DNA from 4 places in the Yersinia vastinensis genome. Region 2 is predicted to be linked to each of the others. Evidence: predicted binding sites of a transcription regulator. Region 2 holds the regulator's gene; each other region holds the start of a gene.

Region 1 (7,856 bases), 990 kb from region 2:
AGCTCAATCAAAGCCAAACTACTGGCCGATGACATCGTCCCTTCACGTAAAGTGAAAGTAGAAACAACGGATGGTGTCGTGCAGTTATCTGGTGATGTTGAAAATAAAGCACAATCCGAGCGTGCAGAGAGCATTGCTAAAGCGGTTGATGGCGTGAAAAGCGTTAAAAACGACCTCAGCATCAAGCCTTAATTATTATCAGGCGGTTAGGTATTTCGTGGCTCCGTCATATTATCCACGAAATACCTTTAATCAGTCCGTCAGCTAAATAACCCATCCAATAAACCCAATAAAACGACTTCTGTTAAATACGCTACTGTTAAATAGACAGAGGTCATTAAAGAATGGTTCTTGAACGAGAGTTTACGAAGTCATTTTTCAAATGGTAAGGAGAAGCTTATGTTTCGCTGGGGCATTATATTTCTGGTCATTGCGTTAATCGCTGCGGCATTAGGTTTTGGTGGGCTAGCCGGTACGGCAGCTTGGGCCGCAAAAGTTGTTTTTGTCGTGGGTATTATCCTATTCCTCATCAGTTTGTTTACAGGACGTAAGCGCCTTTAGTAAAGCGTAATGGTTACAGCAAAGGTAAGAAGGGGTATCCTCGACACCTGTTGTAATGGAATTAAGGATGGATGGTGGGATACAGAATACCTATCACGCTCGGCAATATTGAGCCACTCGCCTATAAACCATACCAACCCGGTAAAATGGCGTTGGTCTGCGAGGGGGGCGGGCAGCGAGGAATTTTTACAGCCGGTGTGCTGGATGAATTCCAACGTGCCCGCTTTAATCCTTTTGATCTGATGATCGGAACCTCCGCAGGGGCACAAAACCTTTCTGCTTTTATCTGCGGTCAACCCGGTTACGCTCGCCGTGTGATTACTCGTTACACCACCACCGCCGACTTCTTCAATCCATTGCGTTTTGTGCGTGGTGGGCACTTAATTGACCTTGATTGGTTGGTAGATATCACCTCTCAGCAGTTACCTCTGGCAATCGACAGCGCCGAACAACATCTCCAGAATGGTCGTGAGTTTCTCATGTGTGCTTGCCGCAGTGAGGATTTCGAACCCACCTATATTTCTCCAACTCGGGAAAGCTGGTTACCGGCAATTAAAGCCTCCAGTGCTATTCCGGGGTTGTATCGCCAAGGCGTTGAGCTAGACGGCGTAAGTTATCAGGATGGCGGAATCAGTGATGCTATTCCTGTCGAAGAGGCTTATCGGCGTGGGGCGGATACCATTGTGGTCATTCGAACCGTACCTTCGCAGGCTTATTATACACCGCAATGGATGAAGCGGATGGAGCACTGGTTGAGTGAAAGTAGCTTGCAACAACTGGTGCGCATTATGCAGCAGCATGAGCAGAGCTATCATCGTATCCAGCAATTCATTGAGAAACCGCCAGGTGATTTGCGTATTTTTGAGATTTTCCCTCCGAAACCACTGGCGAGTAGCGCACTGGGTAGTCGGGTTGCAGCCCTAAACCGGGATTACCATTTAGGTCGTCGCTGTGGCCGCTATTTCTTGGCAACGGTTGGACACTGGTTACTGCCACAAGATCAGATGGACTCCGCTGAAATCAAAGAGAACAAGCCTTCGATCTCCCTTTCTCGCCGTATGATCCAGCCACAAGATATTAACCAGACAGATGAGATGGCCGAGTTGATCGACACTGATGAGTCCACTTTTGATATCAATCAGTCGCCAGATATCATCACATCGGTTGATACTGCAAACGCCACAGGAAATCATCTTTCTGCTCAAATGACGGTGGCAGACAGTGGGCTGATTATTCCCACCACGACACGCAATAAAAAGAAACCGCTACCCGCGGAGATCATTTTGCCTGCGGGCGTGGCGAAAACTAAAGGTGATACAGCCTAATGGCGCAAACTGGCGAGCCGATGCCGTATTTTGTCGATACGCATTGTCACTTTGATTTCCCCCCCTTTAGCGGTAGAGAGGTTGCCAGTTTAGCCAGTGCTGCACAGGCGAATGTGCAGCAAGTCATTGTGCCCGCGGTCAGCGCAGCTTACTTTTCTCGTATTGTTGATTTGGCTGCGAACTACCCGCCGCTCTTCGCCGCGCTCGGTATGCATCCACTCTATATTGCCCAACATCAGGAAGCTGATTTAGCGCTGCTGGCATCATTGCTGGAGAATAAAACGGAAAAATTGGTGGCGGTGGGGGAGATTGGCCTAGATCTCTACATGGATGAGCCGCAGTTGCCATGTCAATTAGCGTTATTACGCGCTCAGTTGACGCTAGCCAAACAGCATGATTTGCCGGTGATATTGCACTCGCGCCGCTCGCACGATCAGCTCGCTTCCGCCTTGCGTAAAGCTGACTTGCCACGCACGGGCGTAGTACACGGTTTTGCCGGGAGCTTAGCGCAGGCGCAGGCATTTATTCGTATGGGCTATTACATTGGCGTGGGCGGTACCATCACTTATGAACGAGCGCAGAAAACACGAAATGTCATGGCAACATTACCGCTGTCAGCATTGTTGTTAGAGACCGATGCCCCGGATATGCCCCTTGCGGGTTTTCAGGGGCAGCCTAACCGGCCAGAGCGGGCGGCAAATGTATTTGCCGTATTATGTGAATTACGCTCAGAAACACCACAAGAGATTGCTGCCCATCTATTGGAGAATAGTCAGCGTTTATTCCAGTTGCCGCCAGTCGAGAAATGCGTTCTGTAGACTGAGCGAACACATGCAAATCACACTAATAGTTAGTCTGCTTTCACCTACCTCACTTTTATAATGTGATGTTAATCACATTAATTGTCTAACAGTTGCTTCCAGTTGTGTTTATTTGTGACAGAGATTGTTTGATAGCGAGATCATGCCAGTATAATCCCCTCCACACACATTATTTAAATATAAATCATTAACAGGATTATCGACATGCTCATGAGTTTAGTCGGAATGGCAGTACTGATATTAATAGCCGTGCTTCTTTCAAGCAATTTTAGGGCGATTAATATCCGCACTGTAGTTGGGGCATTTATTATCCAGGTTGGTATTGGTGCGCTGGTGTTATATGTGCCAATCGGTCGTCGTATCCTTGGCGGGATGTCTCAAGGGGTAGCGAACGTTATTGCATATGGTAATGACGGTATTTCATTTATGTTTGGCGGGCTAGTTTCCGACAAAATGTTTGAAGTTTTTGGCGGCGGTGGTTTTGTATTTGCCCTGCGCGTATTACCCGTTATTGTTTTCTTCTCTTCACTAATCGCCGTTTTATATTATCTCGGCATTATGCAGCTTGTGATTAAGGTATTAGGTGGCGGGCTGCAAAAACTTTTGGGCACATCGCGTACCGAATCTCTTTCTGCGACGGCGAACATTTTTGTCGGCCAGACCGAAGCCCCATTGGTTGTACGCCCTTACATCTCTACCATGACGCAATCTGAATTGTTCGCTGTAATGTGTGGTGGTTTAGCCTCGGTTGCGGGTTCAGTATTGGCCGGTTATGCGCAAATGGGGGTGCCATTAGAATATCTGATCGCCGCTTCCTTTATGGCCGCACCCGGTGGGTTATTGTTCGCGAAATTAATGGTGCCAGAAACTGAAAAAACGCACGATAAAGTCGATGCTATTACGCTGATTGATAAAGACGATCGCCCTGCTAACGTTATTGATGCCGCGGCATCTGGTGCGGCTTCCGGTATGCAACTGGCACTGAATGTCGGGGCAATGTTATTAGCCTTTATTGCATTGATTGCATTGCTCAATGGGATTTTGGGCGGGATTGGCGGCTGGTTCGACTATCCGCAGCTGTCAATGGAATTAATTCTCGGCTGGGTATTCTCGCCAATTGCTTATCTGATCGGCATTCCGTGGGATGAAGCGATGGTGGCTGGTTCCTTTATCGGCCAGAAGATCATTGTGAATGAATTTGTGGCGTTTATGAACTTTGGCCAATATCTCCAGGCCGAAGAGTTAGTGAAAGCCGCAGGTTTGCAGGTGCTTTCTGAGCATTCAAAAGCCATTATTTCTTTTGCTCTCTGTGGTTTTGCCAACTTGTCATCTGTCGCTATCTTGTTGGGTGGGTTAGGCAGTATGGCACCTAATCGCCGCCATGATATTGCACGCTTTGGTCTGAAAGCCGTAGCCGCAGGGACGTTGTCGAACTTAATGAGCGCGACTATTGCCGGTTTCTTCTTGGCTCTCTGATTAAGTTTGGTGACTTGATACTGTTCGGTCATCAGTAGGGCGAATGGACCGCGCTCATCACCGTCATATACTGTATGTATGTGACGGTTTTGTGTGTTTTCCGCGCCCAAACTTTCGGTATTACTCTCATTTATTCGTATTGTGGTTCATATCAATAATCAGGTGGATTCCTGCCCATAAGCTATTCTTGATGCGAGTGGGCATTTACTGTCTTTAAGGCATAAATCAGGTTATTTTGTGACTTTAATCACATATAATACTGTTGCGTTACAAGTTGCTATCAATTTATGTGAATTTGAACACATCTCATGACCGTGTAACGTGTTCAAATAGAGCTATAAGTTAGTGCGGTGAGATGGATCTCAATTGCTCCCCAAGGGTTATCTCCGTGGGGCTATCTTCAAGGAACCAAGTCCGCTCGCCAACGTATTGAGCAAGATAGTTTTTTTCATCATCAAAGAGGTCTAAATGATCTCTTTGTCCGCTCATAAATACATACTCAGTCTTGGTAATGTGCCGGGACTGAAATAGTGTTGGAGAGTTTTATGACCGATTTAACCGCCTGTGCGAGTCTAAAAGATTATGCTAAACGCGCACTGAGTTTGATGGATTTAACCACCCTGAATGACGACGATACCGACGACAAAGTTATTGCTTTGTGTCATCAGGCAAAAAGCCCTGCTGGCAATACGGCAGCAGTCTGTATTTATCCTCGCTTTATTCCTATTGCTCGTAAAACATTACGTGAGCAGGGAACACCTGAGGTCCGTATAGCCACGGTGACCAACTTCCCTCATGGCAATGATGATATTGACATTGCGCTGGCTGAAACCCGCGCCGCAATTGCCTATGGTGCAGATGAAGTGGACGTGGTTTTCCCTTACCGTGCCTTAATGGCGGGTAACGATAAAGTGGGCTTCGAATTAGTCAAACAGTGCAAAGATGCCTGTGCTGACGCGAACGTGTTGTTGAAAGTGATTATTGAGACTGGCGAGTTAAAACAAGAACATTTAATTCGTCAGGCTTCTGAGATTGCTATCAAAGCAGGGGCTGATTTTATTAAAACCTCCACCGGTAAAGTTCCCGTCAATGCCACGTTGGAAAGTGCCGACATCATGATGCGTACCATTCGTGACTTGGGTGTCGGGGAAACCGTCGGCTTCAAGCCCGCCGGTGGCGTACGTACCGCTGAAGACGCTGCACAATTCTTGCAACTGGCCGATAAATTGATGGGTGACGGTTGGGCTGATGCTCGCCACTTCCGCTTTGGCGCATCTAGCCTGTTGGGCAGTTTGTTGACAACTCTGGGTCATCAGAGTGAGAGCAACACCAGCGGTTACTAGCGGTTATCGCAGACTTTGAACTGAGCAGATGCATTGTGGGCTATTTTGCCCACAGTGTGGCTTTTTCCATATTTATGCCCCGGCCTCGAGTGTGAGGGGCGTATGTCAAGCAGGGGGATGCCTTGTTTCTGGCACAAGAAATTATCCGTAAAAAACGCGATGGTCAGCCACTGAGCGAAGAAGAAATTCGTTTCTTTATCAATGGTGTTCGCGACAACGTCGTTTCCGAAGGTCAAATAGCTGCTTTGGCGATGACCATCTATTTCCATGATATGAGCATGCCAGAACGTGTGGCACTCACCATGGCAATGCGTGACTCTGGCACCGTGCTGAACTGGAAGAGTCTGAACCTCAATGGCCCAATGGTGGACAAACACTCCACTGGCGGTGTCGGTGATGTCACGTCTCTCATGCTTGGCCCGATGGTTGCTGCCTGCGGTGGCTATGTCCCGATGATCTCTGGCCGTGGTTTAGGTCACACTGGCGGGACATTGGATAAATTGGAAGCGATTCCTGGGTTTGATATTTTCCCCGATGACAGCACATTTCGTAAGATCATTCAGGATGTTGGTGTTGCCATTATTGGCCAAACCAGCTCATTGGCTCCGGCAGATAAGCGCTTTTATGCCACCCGTGATATCACCGCAACAGTGGACTCCATCCCACTGATTACCGCCTCTATTTTGGCCAAGAAACTGGCTGAAGGTTTGGATGCGTTGGTGATGGATGTCAAAGTCGGTAGTGGTGCTTTTATGCCGACTTATCAGCTATCTGAAGATCTGGCGCAGGCTATCGTTAGTGTCGCGAATGGTGCAGGGTGTAAAACTACGGCGCTGCTGACCGACATGAACCAAGTGCTGGCATCCAGTGCCGGTAATGCGGTAGAGGTGCGCGAAGCCGTGCGCTTCCTGACGGGCGAATATCGTAACCCGCGGCTGCTTGAAGTGACGATGGCCCTGTGTGTGGAAATGCTGCTGTCGGGTGGATTGGCACAGGACGATGCCGATGCCAGAGCCAAGCTGCAAACGGTATTGGACAACGGCAAAGCGGCGGAAGTTTTTGGCCGCATGGTGGCGGCACAAAAAGGCCCGAGTGATTTCGTCGAACGTTATGACCATTACTTACCCGCAGCCATGTTGAGCAAGCCAGTATTTGCCGAACGCCCGGGGATTATCACTGCGATGGATACGCGTGCACTTGGTATGGCTGTCGTTTCCCTTGGGGGAGGCCGTCGCCTTGCATCAGACCCTATCGATTACAGTGTGGGTCTGACCGATATGGCCCGTTTGGGGAGCCGTGTTGACGGTCAGCAACCACTCACTGTAATTCATGCCAATAATGAAGATGATTGGCAACTGGCGGCAGATGCGGTACGAGCAGCTATTACTTTGGGTGATAAAGTGCCGGAAGAAACCCCCGTGGTTTATCGCCGTATCACTGAATAAACGCCATATTTTATGGGACGCCGCTACGCGTGCGAACCGATGCAGGAGAGAATGATGAAACGTACATTTATTATGGTATTAGACTCATTTGGTATTGGCGCTAGCGCCGATGCTAAGAAATTTGGCGACGAAGGGGCTGATACGTTGGGCCATATCGCCGAGGCCTGCGCCCGTGGTGAAGCCGATATTGGTCGTAGCGGCCCATTGAAATTGCCTAACCTGTGCCGTTTAGGTCTGGGTAAAGCTGCCGAAGAATCGACCGGTAAATTCCCGGTAGGTCTGGATAAGAATGCAGATATCATTGGTGCTTATGGTTATGCCAGTGAGTTATCTTCTGGTAAAGACACGCCATCAGGCCACTGGGAAATTGCTGGCGTACCGGTCTTGTTCGACTGGGGTTATTTCAGTGATGTGGAAAACAGCTTCCCACCAGAGTTACTGGATAAACTGGTCAAACGCGCCAATTTGCCGGGTTATTTGGGCAACTGTCACTCTTCAGGCACCGTGATCCTTGATCAACTGGGTGAAGAGCACATGAAAACCGGAAAACCGATTTTCTATACCTCTGCCGACTCGGTGTTCCAGATTGCCTGCCACGAAGAAACATTCGGTTTGGATCGCTTGTATGAGTTGTGTGAGATTGCTCGCGAAGAACTGACCGAGGGCGGTTACAATATTGGTCGTGTGATTGCGCGCCCGTTCATTGGTGATAAACCGGGCAACTTCCAACGTACTGGCAACCGCCACGATCTGGCTGTTGAACCGCCAGCACCGACTATGTTGAAAAAACTGGTGGATGAGAAGGGCGGCGAAGTGGTGTCTATCGGCAAAATCGCCGACATCTATGCGCATGTTGGGATCACGCATAAAGTGAAAGCCACAGGT
Region 2 (7,856 bases):
TTGGATTGAGGAATTGCAATAACCAGCCTTGATACAAACGCAGTGGCTTTGGCGGGACGATGTTGGTTTCCAACTTTTCATAAGCCGAGGTGGCAATTTTCCATGCCAGCCACAACAGATACAGACTACCCAGAATTTTCAGTATCAAGTGAATAGATGGATAGATAAGAATCAGGCCACCCACCCCAAAAGCCACCAGCAGTAACATGCTCTGCATGCCTAACATAATGCCAAGCATCAGCCAGATAGAGCGCATAAAACCAAAATTGGCCCCGGCAGAGGTGAGCAACATATTGTTCGGACCCGGGGTAATAGCTGCAACCCAAAGAAAACCTATCATTGAAAGAAATAAACTCAGTTCCATGAGACGGGTGCCTCTCACCCAAAATGATGCGCGATATACCCATGAAGCTAACAGTGTGCTATTGATCACACAAGAGCAACAACATGATTTCCATTCATCATATGCATGAAATATTCCGTCCACTGGCCGGTGCCAGTAACCCACATCTACAAACACTGCTACCGCGGCTGGTCAGGCGGCGTGTGCGACTGCAACCTTTTTGGCAACGACTGGAATTACCCGATGGGGATTTTGTCGACTTAGCCTGGAGTGAAAATCCTGAGCTGGCGCGCGATAAACCTAGGCTGGTGTTATTCCACGGTTTGGAAGGAAATTTTTACAGCCCCTATGCCCACGGTTTGCTGCGCGCATCCCAAGCCAAAGGGTGGTTGGGTGTGGTGATGCATTTTCGCGGATGCAGTGGCGAGCCAAATCGTAAGTCACGTATTTATCATTCCGGTGAAACAGAAGATGCCCGTTTTTTCCTGCGCTGGTTACGGGAAAATTATGGTCAGGCGCCTACCGCTGCCGTCGGCGTCTCATTAGGGGGCAATATGCTGGCCTGCTATTTGGCTGAACAAGGGCAGGATAGTCTGTTACAAGCCGCCGTCGTAGTTTCAGCCCCTCTCATGCTGGAGCCATGCGCAAACCGGATGGATCAAGGTTTTTCCCGCGTCTATCAGCGCTATTTACTCAACCAGTTAAAGCTGAATGCTACCCGCAAGCTACTGCATTACCCCGGTAGCTTGCCATTGGATCTGATTCAGTTGAAAGGATTACAGCGAATCAGAGATTTCGATGATGTGATAACAGCGAAAATACATGGCTTTAATGATGCCGTGGATTACTATCGCCGTTGCAGCGCCCTACCGCTGCTGCCGAAAATCACAACACCGCTGCTGATCATTCATGCCAAAGATGATCCTTTTATGACGGCCGAGGTTATCCCGAACCTGAGCGAGTTACCGGATAATATTGATTATCAACTCACTGAACATGGCGGCCATGTGGGTTTTGTTGGCGGCTCATTAAAACACCCACAAATGTGGCTGGAACAACGCATTCCCACTTGGCTTTCCCCTTATCTGGAGCAGCAGTCATGATGATTCCCTGGCAGCAAATCGACAGCGAAACGCTGGATAATTTGCTGGAAGCTTTTGTGTTACGTGAAGGCACTGATTACGGCGAACATGAGCGATCGTTAGCACAAAAAGTTGAGGACGTGCGTCGCCAATTGATGAGTGGAGAAGCGGTGCTCGTGTGGTCCGAGTTACATGAAACCATCAATATCATGCCACGCGGCGCATTTCGGGCCGGCGTCGAAGAGTCGCCATAATACTCACTGGGTCACGACGGCCTGCAAGTAAAAATCAGGGTGACAAGCCAGACACTTTGCCCTAAAAATAACCATTAACGATAAAAAAACAGGCAATTGCAGCCCGTCCACTCAATGGAGTTATAGCTAATATGTCAACTAAACATCCGGTTATCGCCGTTACCGGCTCAAGTGGCGCGGGGACGACAACGACCAGCTTGGCGTTTCGCAAAATTTTCCAGCAATTGAATATCCGTGCGGCACAAATTGAAGGCGATAGCTTCCATCGCTATACCCGCCCTGAAATGGATGCTGCCATCCGTAAAGCCCGGGATCAAGGCCGACATATTAGCTATTTTGGCCCAGAGGCCAATGACTTTGGTCAGTTAGAAGAAAGTGTTTCACAATACGGCGAGCATGGCACGGGTCGCTCACGTAAATATTTACATACCTATGATGAGGCTGTGCCCTATAACCAAGTTCCGGGCACTTTCACACCATGGGAGGCATTGCCGGAACCGACTGATGTCCTGTTTTATGAAGGGCTGCATGGCGGAGTCGTTACCGAGCATCATGATGTGGCTAAACACGTAGACTTATTGGTTGGTGTGGTGCCCATCGTCAATCTGGAGTGGATTCAGAAATTGGTGCGCGATACCGGCGAGCGCGGCCATTCTCGTGAAGCAGTGATGGATTCTGTGGTGCGCTCCATGGACGATTATATTAATTACATCACGCCGCAGTTCTCACGCACGCACATCAACTTCCAGCGCGTCCCCACCGTCGATACTTCTAACCCCTTCGCCGCCAAAGCCATTCCTTCACTGGATGAAAGTTTTGTTGTTATTCACTTTAGAGGTTTGGATCAAATCGATTTCCCCTATTTACTGGCGATGCTTCAAGGGTCATTTATATCGAACATCAATACGTTAGTCGTGCCCGGCGGGAAAATGGGGCTAGCAATGGAGCTGATTATGGCCCCGCTCGTCCAGCGACTATTGGAAGGTAAAAAGATTAATTAATATCCTTGGTACTTGAAGTCGCAACCAACATCTTCGCAGCTTCAAGTACGTAGGGTTTGCTTATGCGATTTCGCGGATTTCAAAACTGTGGGTAATTGTTGCCGCTTTTCCCAACATCAAAGAAACCGAGCAATATTTTTCAGCCGACAACTGAACAGCACGCTCAACAATTTTATCGGTCAGATCTTTGCCGCTGACAATAAAGTGTAGGTTGATTTGCGTAAACAAACGTGGCGCTTCTTCCCGGCGTTGTGAAGTTAAGGTCACTTCGCAATCACGCACATCGTTACGCCCTTTTTGCAAGATAGAAACAACATCAATTGCGCTACAGCCGCCTGCTGACATTAATAGCATTTCCATTGGGCTTGGTGCTTTGTCTCCCGCATTCCCATCCATCAAAACTTGATGACCTGAGGCGGATTCACCCAAAAATGTCAGCCCCTCAACCCACTTTACTCGTGCCTGCATAACTCTTGCTCCCGGTTAAATTTTCTATTTCAGACTACCCTTTCATTTACAAACTCGCAATGTAACCCGATGTTCATCATGCTGAAGCGATACAACACAAGACAGTCGCCTCATCCTGTGCTACAAACAGAATCGAAAGTGTTGTTTCTAGAATTAAATAGGGTAGCTTCTCAATACTCAGTGAAGGGTTTCTATCCGGTACGTATCTTGGCTATACCTTTCGGCAGTTGAGCAAATTAATATGCTAAGAGAAAGTGTATTTTATAAGCACGCCGCGCAGGGAACTCTGAGCCCTGTTAAGTTAGGCAGCGATAACAACAGAGGATAACAGCGAATGGTTCTCGGCAAGCCACAAACAGACCCGACTCTCGAATGGTTCCTGTCTCATTGCCATATCCACAAATATCCATCGAAGAGTACGCTAATTCACCAAGGTGAAAAGGCCGAAACGCTTTACTACATCGTGAAAGGCTCCGTTGCGGTGCTTATCAAAGATGAAGAAGGTAAAGAGATGATTCTCTCCTATTTAAACCAAGGGGATTTCATCGGCGAGCTTGGATTATTTGAAGAAGGCCAAGAACGCAGTGCTTGGGTTAGAGCAAAAACCGCCTGTGAAGTGGCTGAAATTTCTTACAAAAAATTCCGCCAGCTAATTCAGGTCAATCCAGATATTTTGATGCGCCTGTCTTCGCAAATGGCGAGTCGCTTACAGATTACGTCTGAGAAGGTGGGTAACCTCGCTTTCCTTGATGTGACTGGGCGCATTGCACAAACGCTGCTTAATCTGGCAAAACAACCTGATGCCATGACCCACCCAGATGGGATGCAGATTAAGATTACCCGCCAGGAAATTGGTCAAATAGTTGGCTGCTCCCGCGAAACTGTGGGGCGGATACTAAAAATGCTGGAAGATCAGAACCTGATCTCCGCACACGGTAAAACGATTGTCGTTTACGGCACTCGTTAATTCCCCATAAACCGGTGCCGATACCCTCGGCACCGGTTTTCTTCGCTGTATGATCAATAAATCTCTGGGGCCTAGATGAAGTGGCAACGGCTTATTTATCATCCTGAAGTGAACTATGCACTCCGCCAAACATTGGTTCTCTGCCTGCCTGCTGCACTGGGCTTTGCCATTGGCGATCTGCGGATGGGATTGATGTTCTCCCTGATACCCGCATGCTGTAATATTGCCTCGTTAGATACCCCACACCAGCATTTTTTCCGCCGCCTGATTATTGGCGGTGCGCTCTTTACCTTGTGCAGCTTCCTGACTCAACAGTTATTGTTGTGGGATATTCCACTGCCTTGGGTGATGTTGGGACTGGCATTGGTTCTGGGTGTTTCAGGGGCCATCAGCCCGCTCAATGGCCGCATGTTGCCTGCGGCGCTAATTGCTGCCATCTTCAGCCTGAGCATGGTGGGTCGCGCTCCCATCTGGCAAGCGCCATTAATGTGCGCCGTGGGGACCCTTTGGTACGGCGGTTTTACTTGGATTTGGTTCCGATTATGCAAAGACCAACCTATCCGCGAACCTTTGAGCCAGCTTTATCATTTATTGGCGGATTATTGCGATGCTAAATTCAGTTTGTTTGATCAGCATCTTGAGCCAGAAAAATCCCTACCGCCATTGCTCGACAGACAGCAAGGTATAATGGATAAAGTTAATCAGCTTTATCAGCAATTTAATCTGTTATCTAATGCGACGAAAACTGAACAAAAACGGCTAGTGAGCTTGTTCCAGATGGCGCTCGATTTACAAGAGCACATTACTGCGGCACTCAATCAGCCAGAAAAAGTGCAAGAGCTGATTGAGCAAACACCAATAATCACAGTTCTTCACCGCAATATGGATCAAATTTCGACCCAGATGCGAACCATTGCTGACGATATTCTCTATCACCATCGCGCTAAAGAACATTTCAGTGCTGGCAATGCGCTAGTCGAGCTGGAAGAGATTGCCCAACAACATCCAGACAATTCCGTGGCGCAATTTTGCTATTACCACATCAGCCATGTGACTCAAATCCTGAGTGATCGCCGCCCACAATATGACCGAGACTTGATGGCCAGCCAGTTATCCCAGCCTCTCTGGCCAGCATTTATCAGCTATTTATCGTTGAAATCCAGTCCATTGCGTGATGCGGCTCGTATGGGTGTCACTCTGGCAGCAGGGAGCTACATCGGTACGCTTATCCACTTACCTAAACCATACTGGATCTTGCTCACCATCATGCTGGTCACGCAAAACGGGTATAACGCGACCAAGATACGGATTCATCACCGTGCTATGGGGACGTTAATTGGGTTGATATTGGCGGCGGGTTTATTGCACTTGCAGATGCCGGAAGGGACAACCCTAAGCATCATGTTAGTCATCACCCTGCTCTGCTATCTGGTGCAACGCAAAAACTACGGTTTGTCCGTTATCGGCAGAACCATCACTACAGTGTATATCTTGCAGCTATTGACCGGAGAAGGGGCTGACTTCTTAGTTCCACGTTTACTCGATACCTTGATAGGCTGTGCTTTGGCCTTTGCCAGTGCCTTGTGGCTGTGGCCTCAGTGGCAAAGCGGCTTACTGCGTAAGAATGCGCATCAAGCACTTGATAGCTATCAGAAAATCTTACGCTTGCTACTGACACCTCATCCCAATATTGGCCAACTGGCCTATGAGCGACTTCAGGTGAATAAAACCAGTAACGCGGTGCTAAGTTCACTGAATCAGGCCATGCAAGAACCAGGATTTAATTCAAAATATTTGGCAGACATGCGGCTTTGGTCAACCCACAGTGAGCTTATTGTGGGGCATATCAATGAGATGACAATTCTGGTGCGAGAGCATCCACTAACCGAATCAGCTACCACCTCCGACAGTGCTCATAGCCTGATGAGCATCAAGGTGGCGCAGGATTATTTACAGTTATGTGAGATAGCAATTCAACAATGCCAAGAGCGGTTAGTATCGGATGACAGTGAGGGGAATAACGATTTTGTTCAAATGCCGGATATTGACCCTGACACGCAACTTTCTGAGATGGAACGTAATTTACGGCGCATTCTGTCACATCTCAGTGTGATGCATACTGTTTCATCATTAGCATGGCAACAACAGCCACACCACGGAATTTGGCGCAGCCGAAAGCTACGTGACAAAACATAAAAGCAAAAAGAGAGGCCAAGTGCCTCTCTTTTAATGCTTATCTCACTTCAGCTTAGTGTGTATCAACCAAACTGGCGATGGCTTTTTCCAAACACGCCATGCCTTGCTTGATATCCTCCAACTCAACCACCAGAGAAGGGGCCAAGCGCAATACATCCGGCCCGGCATTGAGGATCATGACGCCATTCGCTGCCGCTGCGGTCAGGAATTCCCGCGCACGCCCATGATATTGCGGCGTTAACTCTGCACCAATTAATAACCCCATGCCGCGGATATCTCCGAACACCGGATACCGGCTGTTGATATCTTGCAGAGCCTGTACAAACAGGCCGTGGCGCTGTTCGATGCCATCAAGTACTTCAGGGGTGTTGATGACATCCAATGCCGCTTCTGCGACCGCACAGGCCAGAGGATTGCCACCATAGGTGGTGCCATGCGTACCGACAGCCATCACTGATGCGATCTCTTCCGTGGTCAGCATCGCACTGACGGGGAAGCCGCCCCCCAGCGCTTTCGCCGTCGTGAGGATATCGGGGGTCACACCATAATGCATATAGGTAAACAACTTCCCGCTGCGGCCCATACCACTTTGCACTTCATCAAACACCAGCAGCGCTTTATGCTGATCACACAGATCGCGCACACCTTGCAGGAACTCTGCCGTAGCGGAGGTAATTCCGCCCTCGCCTTGAATTGGCTCAAGCACCACCGCACACGTGTGGTCATCCATAACGGCTTTTACCGCCGCCAAATCATTGAATGGCACATGGATAATATCGGCGGGTTTTGGGCCGAAGCCATCGGAGTACTTTGGCTGCCCACCAACAGAGACCGTAAAGAGGGTGCGACCGTGGAAGGCATTGTGAAAAGCAATGATTTTAGTTTTATAAGGGCTATGACGTTCGATGGCGTAATGGCGCGCCAGCTTAAAGGCTGCCTCATTCGCTTCACCGCCTGAGTTGGCAAAAAACACGCGGTCGGCAAAAGTCGCCTCAATCAATTTTTGTGCCAAACGCAGCGCAGGTTCGTTGGTGAAGACATTACTGGTATGCCAGAGAGTTTCCCCCTGCTGATGTAAAGCCTCAACCAGTTTAGGATGACAATGACCAAGAGCCGTCACTGCAATACCGCCAGCAAAATCAATGTATTCTTTGCCTTGCTGGTCCCATACACGGCTACCTTTCCCTTTTACCGGAATAAACTGCGCTGGTGCATAAACAGGCAAAATGACCTGATCAAATGTACTGCGATTTACTGCTAATTTATCTGCCATTGCGCGGTCCACCCTGATAAAAGATTTAGTTGCCAATTACTGACGCGTGAAAATATAATCACAAAATATGCATAAAAAATCACATGCAAGCAAACAAAAAAATCATTTTATGAGGGAGACTAACTCAACTGACTAATTTTTAAGGAAATTATCTAATAATTGATGACCCTGCTCACTGAGAATGCTTTCGGGATGGAACTGCACCCCCTCCAGCGGCAGCGTACGATGGCGAATGCCCATAATCTCATCCATCACCCCGTGTTGCTCTGTCC
Region 3 (7,856 bases), 1.9 Mb from region 2:
ATGGGAATAGAGTCAGGGAAGGTTTCTGGCACAGACAATGGTTTGCTGCCTGCAGGAGTAATCGCACCAAACGGGCAGGCAAGCCCGCAGAGCTTGCAGCCGATACAGGTAGTTTCATTCAATTCGACGGCATTATTCGTAAGGGTAATTGCATTGACCGGACAAACCCGCGCGCACCATGCATCCTCGCAGTGGCGACAGAGAATGGGGGAGGTCACCGTGGCATTACGCATGACGGTCAATCTGGGGTGTTGTTGTAAACCCTTGGCTTTATGCACTTGGCTGCATGCAGCCATACAGGTATTGCATCCAATACAAAGCCTCGACTCCGCAATAACAAAGCGGTTCATAGCCATACCCTCCGGGACAAAAAACTGGTGACAGTCAGGCCAATAGAAATCATTTCTCAGCTCCAAAGCATATTCTGTGCCAGTACGGCATGCGCGGAGGTAAAAGAGTCATGAAGCCCCACCCGCTGTGCGTTAGGAGTGTGGTAGATAACGCGTTGAAATTTAAAAGGCAGTAAAAACAGTGTGATTGCTGTGGCTATGTGTCGACATTAGTGACGAAACGACTGTTTAGTGATGACACTTCGACAGTGACGGTTTATCAGGTGAGTAGACTGTAAAATAAAGTTGGTTAATAACGTTATTTATCAATTAATTAAATTGAATTTCAGACAGGTAAAAACCACTGTATTGCTGGCATCTTCTTTGCATTACTTTTGCGAGGGATATCAACACAGGAAGCACAGTCATGCATGAGATTACCTTGTGCCAAAACGCGATTACCATGATGGAGCAGCAAGCCAGACTGCACGGTGCGCAGAAGATAACTGGGGTTTGGCTAGAAACCGGGGCATTTTCTTGTGTCGAGCCGCAAGCATTAGCATTCTGTTTTGAATTGGTTTGCCGAGGCACTTTGGCGGAAGGTTGTGTTTTGCATTTGAGCCAACAGCCGTCACAGGTGTGGTGCCATGACTGCCAACAGCATGTCAACTTACTCAGCAGTAAAGTGACACGTTGCCCATTGTGTGCCGGAAGTCATTTACAGATAGGAGCGGCAGATGACGGCGTGATGATCAAGCGGCTGGAGGTGGAATGAATTTATTTTTTGTGCTGATAAAACCCAGCACCGATTGGGTGGGAGTCGAACTATGTGTATAGGCATTCCAGGGCAAATTGTCGCATTGGACGATGCTCAACTGGGGACTGCATGGGTGGATGTTTGTGGTGTGCGCCGTTCAGTGAACATTATGCTGGTGGCGGCGGATGAGCAGGCCAGCTTGGCATTAATTGGCCATTGGGTCTTGGTGCATGTGGGGTTTGCTATGAGCCGTTTGGATGAAGATGAGGCGCTGGAAACATTGCAACTCTTGCAGGAGATGGGGGAGGTTGAGAATGATGTGCGGGCGTTTTTGGGGCAACGGGAAAGTCACTAATATTCCCGATGCACCCTAATGACAAAACTAAAGTTACTGACTTTTTTGTTTTTCTTCTGTCAGCCGGTGTTCCAACTCGACAAGCTGTTCTGGTGAGACGGCCGGGTAACCTTGTGCGTCATCGGGGATGACGTGAACAGCTGGAATTGGGATCAATGGCCCCAAAAAGCGAGGTTCACGTTTCAGAATATAGAGATCAGACAGTGCACCGAGGCGGGCAAAAATCTCACGAACCCGGACATTGAGCATATCTTTCGGTGAAGGCACGGCAAAACACTGTGCCTGAATCCCCATATGCAAGGCAATAAACAGTGCTCGTTCGCAATGGAAACGCTGAGTAATGATAATAAAATCATTAGTATCAAAAACTTTTCGGGTACGTACTATGGAGTCCAGAGTACGAAAACCAGCGTAATCCAACACAATGTCAGCCGGTGCCACACCTGCGGCAATCAAATCACGGCGCATGGTCATCGGCTCATTATAGCTTTGTAGCGCATTGTCGCCACTGAGCAATAAGTAGCTGACTTTGCCACTGTTATAGGCGTTTATTGCCCCTTGGATGCGGTATTGATAAAACTGATTAATACCGCCAGTACGGTAATATTTGGCGGTTCCCAACACAACGCCAACCTGCCGATGGGGTAAATCTTGTAGTTCATCATAGATAAAAGGAGCCGTTTTCCAGCTAATCCAGCGATCGAGCGCAATAGCAGTCACCATCAGCAATCCTGCGATGGTAATTAGGCTAATTATCAGGCGTTTCCACATTCTCAGGCCTTCGATGCGTTCAATTCACAGTAATATTTGCAAGGCTACTGTACCTGTCGTTGCCACGCAAGCCATTCTACCCTTCGTCCTTGACGCCACAACGGTGTTCGCTGCGCTCACTTACCCGAATCACTTACTGATGTAAGCTCATCGGGATAAGTGCGCTGGCTGCCTTGTTGTAACGTCAATGACTTTAAGGCATTTCTATTGTTCTATTACTGTTTGAGATATTCACGAATAGATTAACCGGCCCGTATTTATGTACAGGCCGGTTAATATTTAGAACGAAGTGCGTTTATAGCTGCGGTATTGTGGTTGCCAGTAGTTATGGTCAATGGCTTTTTTCAATGCTTCTTCAGAAGTCACGATGGCGACACCTTGCAACTGTGCTGCTTTCCCTACTTGCATCGCAATACTCATGGAGACGGTTCGAATATCATCAATATTTGGCAGCAATGCCCCTTCACCGTGAAGTGCTAGTGGTGAACAATCGGCCAATGCCCGGCTGGCGGCCATTAACATGCCATCGGTAACGCGCTTGGCTCCTGATGCCAGTACACCCAAACCAATACCGGGGAAAATATACGAGTTATTACATTGCGCAATCGGGTACAACTTGTCTTTATAGCTGACCGGTGAGAATGGACTACCGGTGGCGACCAGTGCAGCTCCCTCGGTCCAGTTAATAATATCTTCCGGCCGCGCCTCTACTCGTGATGTTGGATTAGACAATGGCATGACAATCGGGCGAGCACAGTGTTTGTGCATTTCACGAATGAGTTCTTCGGTAAACAGCCCCGGTTGACCAGAAACACCGATTAGGACGGTTGGCTTGGCATTACGGACTACATCCAACAGGGAAATCGCATCACTGTTCGAGTCCCAACTTTGTAACGCTTCACTTTTTTGTACTAGCTTGCTTTGGAAGTCGAGCAAATTAGGTAATTTGTCGGTTAACAGGCCGAAGCGGTCGACCATAAAGACACGTGCACGTGCTTGCTCTTCACTCAGCCCTTCTGAAATCATTTGGGCGATGATCTGTTCAGCAATACCACAGCCGGCGGATCCTGCACCGAGGAAAGTGACAGTTTGGTCGCGCAACTGACTCCCAGCAGCACGGCTGGCAGCAATTAGGCTACCGAGTGTGACCGCGGCTGTTCCTTGAATATCATCATTGAAACAGCACAGTTCATCGCGGTAGCGGTTCAGCAGTGGGGTTGCATTGTTCTGGGCAAAGTCTTCAAACTGCAACAACACATTCGGCCAGCGACGTTTTACAGCCTGAATGAACTCATCGACAAATGCATAATATTCATCACCGGAGATACGCGGATGGCGCCAGCCCATATACAGTGGGTCATTCAGGCGTTGCGGGTTATTGGTGCCGACATCCAATACCACTGGCAAAGTATAAGCCGGACTGATACCTCCACATGCGGTATAAAGTGACAATTTACCAATAGGAATGCCCATTCCGCCGATACCTTGGTCGCCAAGGCCGAGAATACGTTCACCATCAGTAACAACGATGACTTTCACGTTCTGCTTAGTGGCATTTTGTAGCATGTCATCAATGTGTTCACGGTTCGGATAAGAGATAAATAACCCACGCGCACGGCGATAAATATCAGAGAAATGTTCGCAGGCTTCACCCACTGTTGGCGTATAAATAATCGGCATCATCTCACTAAGATGGGCTTCTAGCAGGCGATAAAACAGTGTCTCATTGGTATCTTGAATATTACGCAGATAGATATGTTTATCGTCGTCGTTTTTGAAATCCTGATACTGTCGGTAAGCTCGATTAACCTGTTCTTCAATGGTTTCAACCGCTTCGGGCAATAAACCATGTAAATTGAAGTGGCTACGCTCTTCATTAGTAAAGGCGCTACCTTTGTTCAACAGAGGGAATTCTAATAGGATGGGGCCAGCGTAGGGGATGTACAAAGGGCGCTTACTTTCGTATTCAAGTTCCATGAATTTTACTCTTATAACGTTATCAAATCGTTGCCCTGATCCTAAAAGATAAGAAAAATATGTACAGCTTTTGTTAGTTAAATATGTCGGTTAGCGGCAAAAGTGTGAGGCAGGGTGATAATCGGGGTGAGTGATGTCACCCCGGTTTTGCTGTTATTCCATTAAAATGTTACGCGTTTGACATCTGTGCAGCCCAATGCGGCCAAGGTTGCCTGGGTGGCACCCCACTGAGTGAGCATGGGTTTACTGCTTTCAACCAGTACTGCGCGGCGCAGCGCACCGCAATCTTTGCCAGAAAGATTGGCGAGAATTAATGCCGCTTGCAGCGGGGGGAGGCTTGGGTTAAATGCGGCATTTTCGGCATAGCGACCAGCATAAATTGTACCGTCAGCCGCTTCAACGGCAACGCCGCTGTGAGAAAGGCTGTAAGGGGCATGACTGTGATTTGCACCCTCAAGAGCGGCTTGTGTCAGAGCATCGGCCTGGGCCACTTTGTAGCCGTGATGAACGGGGTCCATCAACAGGGTGGTGATAGCCAAATCTTTCGGACCGAAAGCATCGGGTAAATATTGCCCCAGTGTTGAAGTTGGGCGGCCGGGTAGATGAATATCCAGTCCAGTTCCGCTATTTAACTCATTCATAAACTGGCGGCAATGGCCGCAGGGAGTGTAATTGACGGTAATAGAGAGCAGACGAGTTTCACCACGTAGCCAGGCATGTGTTACGGCACACTGTTCGGCGTGGATGGTCTGTTGTAGCGGCGCACCGCCAAATTCCATATTGGCACCGAAGTAGAGGTTGCCACTGATACCGCGAGTGATGGCCCCGACCATGAAATGGGATACGGGTGTCAATGCACAAGCGGCAGCCAGAGGTAGCAACGCAAATGCCAGCGCATCGTCATCTAACCCACTGATGCTTTTCACTGTTTTCACTTGTTCTGCTGTCAGCATGGCAGGGAAATCGTTTGCGCTTAAAATCGGCTCAAGTGCGGTTTGCAGTGAAGTGGGAAGATCTGCCCAAGGGGCTTGAAAACGTGCTTGCATAAGGTTTTCTCCAATAGTAACGGGAAACTATTTTAGGCAGCTTGAGGCTTTCTTGGTGTGATTTAGATCTCGTTATACGTGAAATTCATGCAAGTAAAATCTCAAATGAGAGATGTATCTCAAATTTATGTCGCAGTGTTGAGGATGTTAACCAAACAAATGTAGCAGTACTGGGAACAGGAATGGCGCGAGCAATGAGGTGATAATTCCGCAGATGACCAGTGCCAGCGAACTGAACGCCCCTTCCTGAAAATCCAGCTCTGCGCACCGGGCAGTACCAAGGGCATGTGAAGCCGTACCCATTGCTAAACCGCGCGACGCTTTGGTAGAAATTCGCAATATATTCAGCAGACTGTGACCAAAAACGGCCCCTAGAATACCAACAAAAATAACGCAGACTGCACTGATAGCAGGTAAGCCATGAAGGGATTCCGCAACTGCCATGGCAATGGGGGTGGTGACAGATTTAGGTAATACTGAGGCAGCAATCTCTGGGGTTGCCCCCATCCACAAAGCAATCGCGGTGCCGGTGACCATGGCGGTGACACTGCCGATAAAACAGATTGTGATGATGGATTTCCAGCGCGCGCGAATTTGATGTATTTGTTCATATAGCGGGAAAGCTAACGCCACTACCGCGGGTTGCAGCAGGTCATTGAGTATTTTACTGCCCGCAAAATAGTTGGCATAAGGCATATGCGTAACCAATAGCAATGGAATGATAACAACCATTGATATCAGCAAGGGGTTAAGCAATGGCATTTTCAAACTGCGGGCTAAACGACGTGCGCTGAAGAACACGATTAATGTCAGTGGCAGTGACCACCATAAGTTGCTGATCATTTGTCCTCCTCCGTGTGGGTTGGAGAACCAATCACTTTACGTTCACGATGGACGTAATGGGAGCTATAGGCCACCACTAACATCACAATCAAGGTACTGACAAAGCAGGAAACGACGATAGGACCAAATTGCTTGGTTAATTGATCATAATATTGCATCACGCCGACTCCGATGGGCACAAACAACAGCGCCATATAGCGGATTAGCAAGTGGCAACCCGGTTTTACCCACGTAGAGGGCAAAATCTGTGAAGCGAGTAGGGCAAACAGAATCAGCATCCCGATGATGCTGCCAGGAATGGTGATAGGCAACAACAAAGCGATGGCTTTACCGGCCCATAGACACAAATAGATAATGGCGAAAGCCCGCAGATACTGCCAGCAAAGTGAAGTCACGTTGCGCATAAAAAGGGTCCTGAGTAACGGAATACATTCATCATACAATTAACGATAGTAATGTGCTAGCAATCACATTATGAATAATATTAATGGAGTTGTGCCTACCATGACCAGTTCTGGCAGCCTATGTCAGATCAGAGCGGCTGTATTTGGCTGTAGCGTCTTGTGCTTTCGCCAATTGATAACCACGATAGAAAAACATCAACCCCAAAATGGCTGCAATAATCAGCATGTAGAACATCATGTGGGGTGCTGCATAGGCGAGCAAGAAACCACAGAATACCGGGTTAACAGCTCCGCCTAATTGACCGAGATTCTGTACCCCATAGTAGCTGCCTTTAAGATTCGCGGGAGCAATAAAGTCGATAAACATGTATTCGACTGGAATAACAATAATTTCACCCAGTGAGAATATCGCCATGGCCAACATCCATAATGGGATTGACTCTTGAGCCGCCATAAATCCGAACAGACCGATAATGAAGAACAAGGTTCCTAGCATCAACCAGCGCATTAAGTTCTGCTGATTCATGCGGCGGCTTAATAGGTATTGCAGAGTAATCACAATGGTTGCATTAACGGTCATCACCGCTCCAATCACTTGATAAGCAAACTTAGCGTCGGAAACCGTAATCAGATATTGCGATAAGTAACCGGAAAACTGGCCAAAGACAATGGCACTGAGCATGCTACCCAGAGTGAAATAGATCAGCCGCTTATCATGGCGCAAAATGCGGAATGTCTGACGAAAATCAGGTGCTGACTCGGTTGGCGTATGTGCAGAAACCGACATATCAGTGCTGTCTATTCTAAATTTCAGTATGAGAGCGACTGATAGCGCCAGTATGCCAGAAATAATAAACGGGGCTTGCGGCCCGATGCCCACCACCAATACCCCAAGCGCCGGGCCGATGGCCCAACCCACATTGACTAACGTGTAGTTGGCAGAGAAGGCTTTAATGCGTTCATCGACGGGTAGCCAGTCAGCAAAACAGGCTTTAATAGCAATACTGTAGACAGAGTATGCCGAGTGTAGCAGTGCCAGAATCAGGATTATCCATGCAGGGTGTTCAATCCAAGGGAGCGTAAAAAAGGTGATCGAAAATAGAGTCACGGCCAGCAGGATCAACTGCTTTTTATTGAATTTATCGACCAGATAACCGCCATAGAGACTGGTGAAAATACCGAGCGTTAAACTTGCCCCCAATACCAGTCCGACCTTATCAGGCGCTAATTGGAAATGTTCTGCCAAATAGATAGTGATAAAGGGGAGGGTCACGGCTCGCCCGATAGTTAAGACCAACGACGCAATCAGCAGATTGGTAATACGCGATGGAAATCCTTTCATGATATTTTCTTTCTTATTTTTTATTATTTGGG
Region 4 (7,856 bases), 230 kb from region 2:
CAATGTAATTCACCAAATGGCCCGAGAATTTCGTCATCCGTAAAGCGATACTCGGTGCCATCATGGTTGAGTTCTTCACGCAGCGCCATGAGTAACTCGGCATCTTCATATTCATGTCGGGTGATGACACCCAAGGCATACACCAACTTCAATCTGACGGATAGCTCGCCGAGTGGACCATCCCCAACCAGCAATGGCTCTACGGCATATTTGACCGCATAGTCATCTTTACGAAAAACCTGCACCACGAGAATATTGAGCGCCTCTGCCAATAATTCGACAGCTGCCATTAAGAAGCTCCGAACGGTTTTCCCCGCGTTCAGATGCTCAAGTACTCGATTCTCAAATGCCTGTGTTTTTTCAATCATCGCTTGTCACTGGATGTGTGGCTACGAAAGGATAAATACCGCGCAATAAGACACGGTATTTATCACCTAACGCGCCGGTTTGGTTCTTAACGGAATCAGTGCGTCAGCTTGTCCTGCATGGCGTTATACACACTCACCGCCTGTTCGACAACCTCACTATCAGCAGGCAGGCCTGAAATTTGCGCTAACGCAGCTTTCGGCCCTAATTTCGCCAATAATTCAACCAGTTCCTGTGCTTGTGGGTCTTGCTCACTACGATAACTCATTGCCGCAGCAATACCTGTGACCAAATTATCGTGCGGTAACTGATATTCCAATGTCCCCAGCAGCGGTTTGATCAAACGGTCACCCGCACTCAGCTTACGCAGCGGCTGACGGCCCACGCGCTCAACATCGTCATGCAAGTAAGGGTTTTCAAAGCGGGAGAGGATTTTATTGATATAAGCGGCATGTTTTTGTGGTTCAAAAGCATAGCGTTTAATCAGCACCGCACCACTTTCTTCCATCGCGCCTTTCACCGTCTGACGTATCGCCGGATCCAGAATAGCATCACGAATGGTTTGGTGACCGGCAAGCTGGCCCAGATAAGCGGTAATGGCATGGCCAGTGTTCAGCGTGAACAGTTTTCGCTCAACAAAAGCCATCAGATTATCTGTGAGCTCCATGCCAGCAATTTTCGGTGGCTGCCCTTTAAACTGGGTACCATCGACTATCCACTCACTGAATGTTTCTACCGTCACAGCCAGAATATCTGTACTGCCCGCCTCCGATGGCGGCACAATGCGGTCTACCGCAGAATCAACAAAACCAACATGTTGCTCAACCCACTCATGCTCACTTTCTGGCAAGGCGGCAAAAACATGCTGTTTTAGTTGGCTAGTGCCACGCACCATATTCTCGCAAGCAATCACGTTCAATGGGTGGGTGTTGCCTTGTTGGTGACGGGCAATCAGACCTTGCGCCACTGTGCCTGCGATACGGGCCAGAATTTGTGGGCCAACGGCGGTAGTGACGATATCGGCTTGCGCTATCAGCTTCACCACTTCTGGGCTACCACTATTCACCGCGCTGACATTTTTGACTTCTTCAACACGCGCTTGCTCGCCAACAATATTGACCGGATAACTCTTACGTTTGTTCAGCTCATCCAACAGGGGTTGGTTAACATCTGCGAAAGTCAGTTGCGCACCGGCATCAGCAAGAAGTTTACCAATGAATCCCCGGCCAATATTACCTGCGCCAAAATGCAATGCTTTCATATTCGTTACCTTTTGCTGTAAAAGGGCCGTTTACTCCCAACGACCCTATTCAGATTGCGATGGTTACCCGGCACCACCGGATAACCGCTATCGCTATTCAGTTATGGCTTGCTTACTTTTTACCGCCCAGCAAATCCAGAACTTCTTGTACGCTGGTTGTTTTACTGAGGCGCTCAATAACAGAATCATCATCCAGCGCATTTGTCAGGCTGGTAATAACTTGAATGTGTTCATTATTACGAGCTGCAATACCAATAACCAAACGCGCCACTTCGTCTTCTTCTTCGCCAAAGCGCACGCCGTCAGGGTATTGACAGAACACAACACCGGTTTTCAGCACGCGATCTTTCGCTTCAATCGTACCGTGTGGTACGGCAATAGATTCGCCCAGATAAGTGGAGGTCAGTTTTTCACGTTCCAACATCGCTTCAACGTATTCTGGCTCAACATAGCCCCCTTTCACCAACTGCTCGCCAGCAAAGCGAATCGCCTGCTCTTTCTCCGTCGCATGCTGATTGAGGAAGACATTCTCTGCGCCCAGTCGGAACAGATTAGCTTCTGAGGGTTCAAAGCTATCATCCAGCGTTTCAATGACTTTCTGAGCCTTCGTCGCAGCGTCACTGGCTTCAACCAGACGTGCCGTCAGGTTGCTATACAGCTGACTGTCGAGGAAGTTAGTCAATGAGATATGCTGTGCCTGCGGTGCATGGCGCATCGCTCGCTCAGTCAAATCACGGTGCGTGATAACCAAGTCCACATCTTCCGGCAAGTTGTTGATAGCACAGTTAGTGACAGAGATATACTTCAGGCCTGCATCTTGCACTTTTTTGCGCAACACACCGGCACCCATGGCACTAGATCCCATACCCGCATCACAAGCAACGATGATTTTACGCACAGTACTCAAGTCGCCTGCAGCAGCGGCTGCATTGGCTGCTTGTGCGCCTTTAGATTGCGCTTTCATATCCTGCATACGACGAGTTGCGTCTTCCAGGCTATCTTCATCTTCGTCTTTGACTTTAGAGGTTTTCAGCAAGATAGCTGACACCACGAAAGACACGGCAAACGCTGCGGCTACAGCAGCAATGTTAGCGAAATAGGCACCTTTAGGTGTCATCGCCAATACTGCCAGGATAGAACCAGGAGAAGCTGGAGATACCAGACCGCCGTTCAGCAGAGTCAGAGTAAACACGCCAGTCATACCGCCCAGAATGACCGCCAGCAATAAGCGTGGGTTCATCAGAACGTATGGGAAATAGATTTCGTGGATACCACCGAAGAAGTGGATGATCGCCGCGCCGCCAGCAGACTGCTTGGCGTTACCTTTACCGAAGAACATATAAGCCATCAACACACCCAAACCTGGGCCTGGGTTAGCTTCGATCAGGAAGAAGATAGACTTACCGGTTTCTGTCGCCTGCTGGATGCCCAGAGGTGAGAAGATACCGTGGTTAATGGCGTTATTCAGGAACAGGATTTTAGCCGGTTCAACAAAGATAGACGTCAATGGCAGCAGGTTATTCCGCACCATGACATGCACGCCTGCGGCCAACACTTTAGACAGCACTTCTACCAATGGGCCAATCGCCATAAAGGCCAAAATCGCCAACAGCATACCGATAATGCCGGCTGAGAAGTTGTTAACCAGCATCTCAAAGCCGCTTTTGATTTTACCGTCAACCCAACGGTCAAAGCGCTTGATTGCCCAGCCACCTAATGGGCCTGCAATCATCGCACCGAGGAACATTGGCATATCCGCACCAACGATAACCCCCATGGTGGTGATAGCACCCACCACACCACCACGATCGCCACCGACTAAACGACCACCGGTAAAACCGATCAGTAGTGGAAGCAGGTAAGTGATCATCGGGCCAACCAGTTTGGCTAGCGTTTCATTTGGCAGCCAACCCGTTGGTATAAACAGTGCGGTAATAATACCCCAGGCGATAAACGCGCCGATATTGGGCATAACCATGTTACTGAGGAATCGGCCAAAATTTTGAATTCTGACCTTTGCGTCTGGTGAAAACATAAAACACCCCTATTGGTACGCGCTAGCAATAAGAGCGCGATATAATTGTTTTGTTGAGGCAGTTCTGCAAAACCCGCCGGTGTTATCGGATACAAACACACTGTATGCAAAACAAACTTTAGCATGCTCCTTTAGCCACGCGTAGCTCACGCCAATTATGTGATGAATATCACACTATACATACCAGTATCGGGGTGGATTTGGTGATCAAGATCACAATATTGAAGTGTAAGAAAGCCACAGAGGATAATTTTTAAGCTAAAAACCTCATTTAACGTGATTAAAATCACATTTTTAAGTGGAGACTTTGTTTTTAAAATGTGATGTTAATCACAAGTTATTTTTGCGCACAGCGGAGAGATGAGACATTAGTCCATCTAATGTTGATGGTGGGGCAAACCATTTAGGAAATGTGTAATAAAACAACAGTGGTAAATGAACGTCAGACTTTTTGGTTTTAAAGTTGAATTGGAACCTCAGTGCAGAATGACAAAAGGGGCCAAGAGGCCCCCCATTATCAAAACTCAAAACATTACTGAATAATATTCAAGACACTTTTCTGTGCTGCCATCATTGCTGGATACTTGGCCACCAAGTTAGCCATCATTGCGTTGTACTGTGCAGCCTGCTGTGCGGTTTGGAATTGAACGCCGCCATTATTAAACGTGACTTGGTTGCCCTGCTGTTGCAGGAAATCACCAACCTGTGCCAAATCTTGCACAAAGGAGGAAACGACCGGAACAGCTGGAATCAACACATTGGTCGGCTGAGTCACTACGTTTTCAAACACTTTATTAAACACCACTTTCAAATCATCTGGCTGCTTCAACGCCGCCACTGCGTTATCGGCTTGTGTTTTAGCGGTACGAATCTGTTGCACTAACAGGTTCAGAGCACCCGCTGATTGCTGCAACACGTCACGCTTATTCAGGTAGTCTTGTGCTACACGAATCTCATTGATTTGCGCGATAGCAGGCGTCAGGCTGGCATCCACGGATTTACCGAGTTGCTGTGAAAAAGTCACCAAAATCGCGTAATCACTGACATAAGGGCCGAATTTCTGCTTTTGATCTTCACTCAACGTCGGCAGCTTCATCCCGCTGCGCATGACGGTGTTTTGCAGATAATCAATAAAAGCTTTACGTTGCTCTGGTTCTTTATCGCCGCAGGCGGTCAATTGGAACACCACCAGGAATGCCAGCAATGGCGCAAACCAACGTGAATATCGGGTCGTATTCAATGCAAAAGTCATGTGAAACTACTCCTGTAATAAGTACTTATTTTCACAAAATCCTACTCTTATCGCTCACACCCACAGATAAGAATAGCTAAGGGGAGCGATATACGCTCCCCTGTGATTAGCCGAGTACAGGATTACTGCAACAGCGAAATATCAGCAACCTGCAAGAACAGCTCGCGTAACTTACTCAATAAGGTCAGGCGATTAACCCGCACCGCATCGTCTTCGACCATCACCATCACGTTATCGAAGAAAGCATCGACGTTTTCACGCAGCGCCGCTAACTCAACCAATGCTTCCTGGTAGCGACCGTCAGCAAACAACGGTGCCAGTTGGTCACGTAGCACAATCAGGTGAGTAGCAAACTGCAATTCGGCAGGTTCTTTCAGTACCGCGGCATTTACACGGTCTTTTAAGGTATCCGTAGATTTCGCCAAGATATTCGACACACGCTTATTCGCCGCAGCCAATGCCGCAGCAGCATCCAGCGTGCGGAAATACGTTACCGCTTTCACCCGGGCATCAAAATCAGCCGGTCTGGTTGGACGGCGAGCCAGAACAGCTTGGATGGTGTCGACACTGTAACCGGCTTCCTGATACCAAGCGCGGAAGCGGCCCAGCATAAACTCAACCACTTCATCGACTGCCTTGGCATTGGTCAGCTTGGCGCCATACAAACGCACAGCTTCTTCGGTCAAGGTTTGCAGATCCAGCGGCAAGTTCTTCTCGACGATAATACGCAGCACACCCAATGCCGCACGACGCAGCGCAAATGGGTCTTTATCGCCTTTCGGATGTTGACCTATGCCGAAAATACCGGCCAGCGTGTCCATTTTGTCGGCAATCGCCAATGCACAAGCCACTGGGTTAGACGGCAAGTCATCACCAGCAAACCGCGGTTGATATTGCTCATTCAGCGCAACCGCGACATCTTCAGCTTCACCATCATGACGGGCGTAATGCATCCCCATGACACCTTGGGTGTCAGTGAATTCAAACACCATATTGGTCATCAGGTCGCACTTGGACAGCAAACCGGCACGGGTAGCATGGTTAACATCTGCACCAATTTGTGCAGCAACCCAACCGGCCAGCGCTTGAATACGATCGGTTTTATCACGCAAAGTCCCCAGTTGCTGTTGGAACAGCACGGTTTCCAAGCGCGGTAAATTGTCTTCCAGACGTTTTTTACGGTCAGTGTTAAAGAAGAACTCAGCATCCGCCAGACGTGGGCGCACAACTTTCTCGTTACCAGAGATAATTTGCTGCGGATCTTTAGATTCGATATTGGTGACAAAAATGAAGTTTGGCAGCAAGTTACCGGCCTTGTCATACACTGGGAAATACTTCTGGTCACCCTTCATGGTGTACACCAGCGCTTCCGCAGGAACAGCCAGGAATTTCTCTTCAAACTTAGCCGTCAACACCACCGGCCACTCAACCAGTGACGCGACTTCTTCCAGCAAGCTATCACTCAGATCAGCAACACCGCCAATTTTTTGCGCCGCCAGCTCTGCATCACGTTTAATGATAGTTTTACGTAATTCATAGTCAGCGATGACTTTGCCGCGCTCCATTAACACTTGCGGATATTGATCAGCATTATCAATGGTGAATTCGGCTTCGCCCATAAAACGGTGACCGCGAATAATACGGTCTGAATCGATACCCAACACGGTGCCGGGGATCAATTCGCTGCCGAGCAGCATAGTTACGGTATGGACCGGACGGACGAACTGGGTTTCTTTATCACCCCAACGCATCAATTTGGGAATAGGCAGTTTGCTCAGTGCCGTATTGACCATCCCCGCCAGCAACAACTGCGCGGATTGCCCTTTTACATGAGCGCGATACAGCAGCCATTCGCCTTTATCGGTAACCAAACGCTCGGCCTGATCCACCGTAATACCACAGCCCCGCGCCCAACCTTCAGCTGCTTTACTTGGTTTGCCTTCAGCATCAAAAGCTTGTGCGATGGCAGGGCCACGTTTTTCAACTTCACGATCGGCCTGAGCCGCACTTAAATTAACCACTTTTAACGCCAAACGACGTGGTGAGGCATACCAAACCACCTCACCATGAGGCAGATTGGCATTGTCCAATTCAGTGGTGAAGTTGGTAGCAAAAGATTCGGCCAGAGAACGAAGAGCCTTCGGCGGCAACTCTTCCGTGCCGATTTCCACCAGGAAAGTCTGTTGAGTCATGACAGCCTCTTAGTTCTGATTCTTTTTGCACATAGGGAAGCCCAACGCCTCGCGGGAGGCGTAATAAGCCTCGGCGACAGCTTTGGTCAGCGTACGAATGCGCAGAATATAGCGCTGACGCTCGGTCACCGAGATGGCTTTACGTGCGTCTAGCAGGTTAAACGTATGGCCCGCTTTCAGAATGCGTTCATAAGCTGGCAACGGCAGCGGGACTTCCAGTGCCAACAGTGACTGAGCTTCTTTCTCATACTGCTCAAAGCAGGAGAACAGGAAGTCCACATCGGCATATTCGAAGTTATAGGTGGATTGCTCCACTTCATTCTGATGATAAATATCGCCGTAGGTGGTTTTACCCAGTGGGCCGTCGCACCAGATCAGGTCATAAACGCTGTCTACGCCCTGAATGTACATTGCCAAACGCTCCAGACCATAGGTGATCTCGCCGGTGACCGGTTTACATTCCAAACCGCCCACTTGCTGGAAGTAAGTGAACTGAGTCACTTCCATACCATTGAGCCACACTTCCCAACCCAGACCCCAGGCACCCAATGTTGGGTTTTCCCAGTTATCTTCGACAAAGCGAATGTCGTGAATTGTCGGGTCCAGACCCAGCTCTTTCAAGGAACCTAAATACAGTTCCTGAATGTTGTCTGGTGAAGGTTTAATGATCACCTGAAACTGATAATAATGTTGCAGGCGGTTAGGGTTCTCGCCATAGCGACCATCAGTCGGACGACGTGAAGGTTGTAC

What was found. Region 2 encodes CRP, which controls carbon source genes, mostly activating them, when cyclic AMP is high. Its sites were predicted from a motif close to ATGTGANNNNNNTCACAT; they were not measured.
Positions count from the first base shown of each region.
Region 1: deoC (deoxyribose-phosphate aldolase) is a predicted target of CRP. The motif match lies at 4,471-4,488, and genes of this name have one in related genera.
Region 3: cdd (cytidine deaminase) is a predicted target of CRP. The motif match lies at 5,291-5,308, and genes of this name have one in related genera.
Region 4: ACIOG0_RS00130 (PTS mannitol transporter subunit IICBA) is a predicted target of CRP. The motif match lies at 3,820-3,837, and genes of this name have one in related genera.

Region 1 covers NZ_CP173260.1:4,022,338-4,030,193, reverse strand. The annotation lists gene osmY (molecular chaperone OsmY) at 1-192, shown strand, start outside; gene ACIOG0_RS18625 (DUF1328 domain-containing protein) at 400-561, shown strand; gene ACIOG0_RS18620 (patatin family protein) at 633-1,886, shown strand; gene ACIOG0_RS18615 (TatD family hydrolase) at 1,907-2,704, shown strand; gene ACIOG0_RS18610 (NupC/NupG family nucleoside CNT transporter) at 2,912-4,183, shown strand; gene deoC (deoxyribose-phosphate aldolase) at 4,729-5,526, shown strand; gene deoA (thymidine phosphorylase) at 5,649-6,971, shown strand; gene deoB (phosphopentomutase) at 7,026-7,856, shown strand, end outside.
Region 2 covers NZ_CP173260.1:260,424-268,279, reverse strand. The annotation lists gene ACIOG0_RS01020 (LysE family translocator) at 1-364, opposite strand, end outside; gene ACIOG0_RS01015 (hydrolase) at 466-1,446, shown strand; gene ACIOG0_RS01010 (YheU family protein) at 1,443-1,679, shown strand; gene ACIOG0_RS01005 (phosphoribulokinase) at 1,811-2,680, shown strand; gene ACIOG0_RS01000 (OsmC family protein) at 2,741-3,148, opposite strand; gene crp (cAMP-activated global transcriptional regulator CRP) at 3,483-4,115, shown strand; gene ACIOG0_RS00990 (YccS/YhfK family putative transporter) at 4,191-6,311, shown strand; gene ACIOG0_RS00985 (aspartate aminotransferase family protein) at 6,364-7,584, opposite strand; gene ACIOG0_RS00980 (aminodeoxychorismate synthase component II) at 7,717-7,856, opposite strand, start outside.
Region 3 covers NZ_CP173260.1:3,130,230-3,138,085, reverse strand. The annotation lists gene ACIOG0_RS14640 (4Fe-4S dicluster domain-containing protein) at 1-350, opposite strand, end outside; gene hypA (hydrogenase maturation nickel metallochaperone HypA) at 757-1,104, shown strand; gene ACIOG0_RS14630 (HypC/HybG/HupF family hydrogenase formation chaperone) at 1,157-1,441, shown strand; gene sanA (outer membrane permeability protein SanA) at 1,475-2,212, opposite strand; gene ACIOG0_RS14620 (NAD-dependent malic enzyme) at 2,492-4,189, opposite strand; gene cdd (cytidine deaminase) at 4,351-5,235, opposite strand; gene ACIOG0_RS14610 (CidB/LrgB family autolysis modulator) at 5,383-6,078, opposite strand; gene ACIOG0_RS14605 (CidA/LrgA family protein) at 6,075-6,482, opposite strand; gene ACIOG0_RS14600 (MFS transporter) at 6,601-7,824, opposite strand.
Region 4 covers NZ_CP173260.1:28,080-35,935, reverse strand. The annotation lists gene ACIOG0_RS00140 (MltR family transcriptional regulator) at 1-368, opposite strand, end outside; gene ACIOG0_RS00135 (mannitol-1-phosphate 5-dehydrogenase) at 464-1,627, opposite strand; gene ACIOG0_RS00130 (PTS mannitol transporter subunit IICBA) at 1,740-3,662, opposite strand; gene ACIOG0_RS00125 (DUF3053 domain-containing protein) at 4,195-4,914, opposite strand; gene glyS (glycine--tRNA ligase subunit beta) at 5,037-7,106, opposite strand; gene glyQ (glycine--tRNA ligase subunit alpha) at 7,116-7,856, opposite strand, start outside.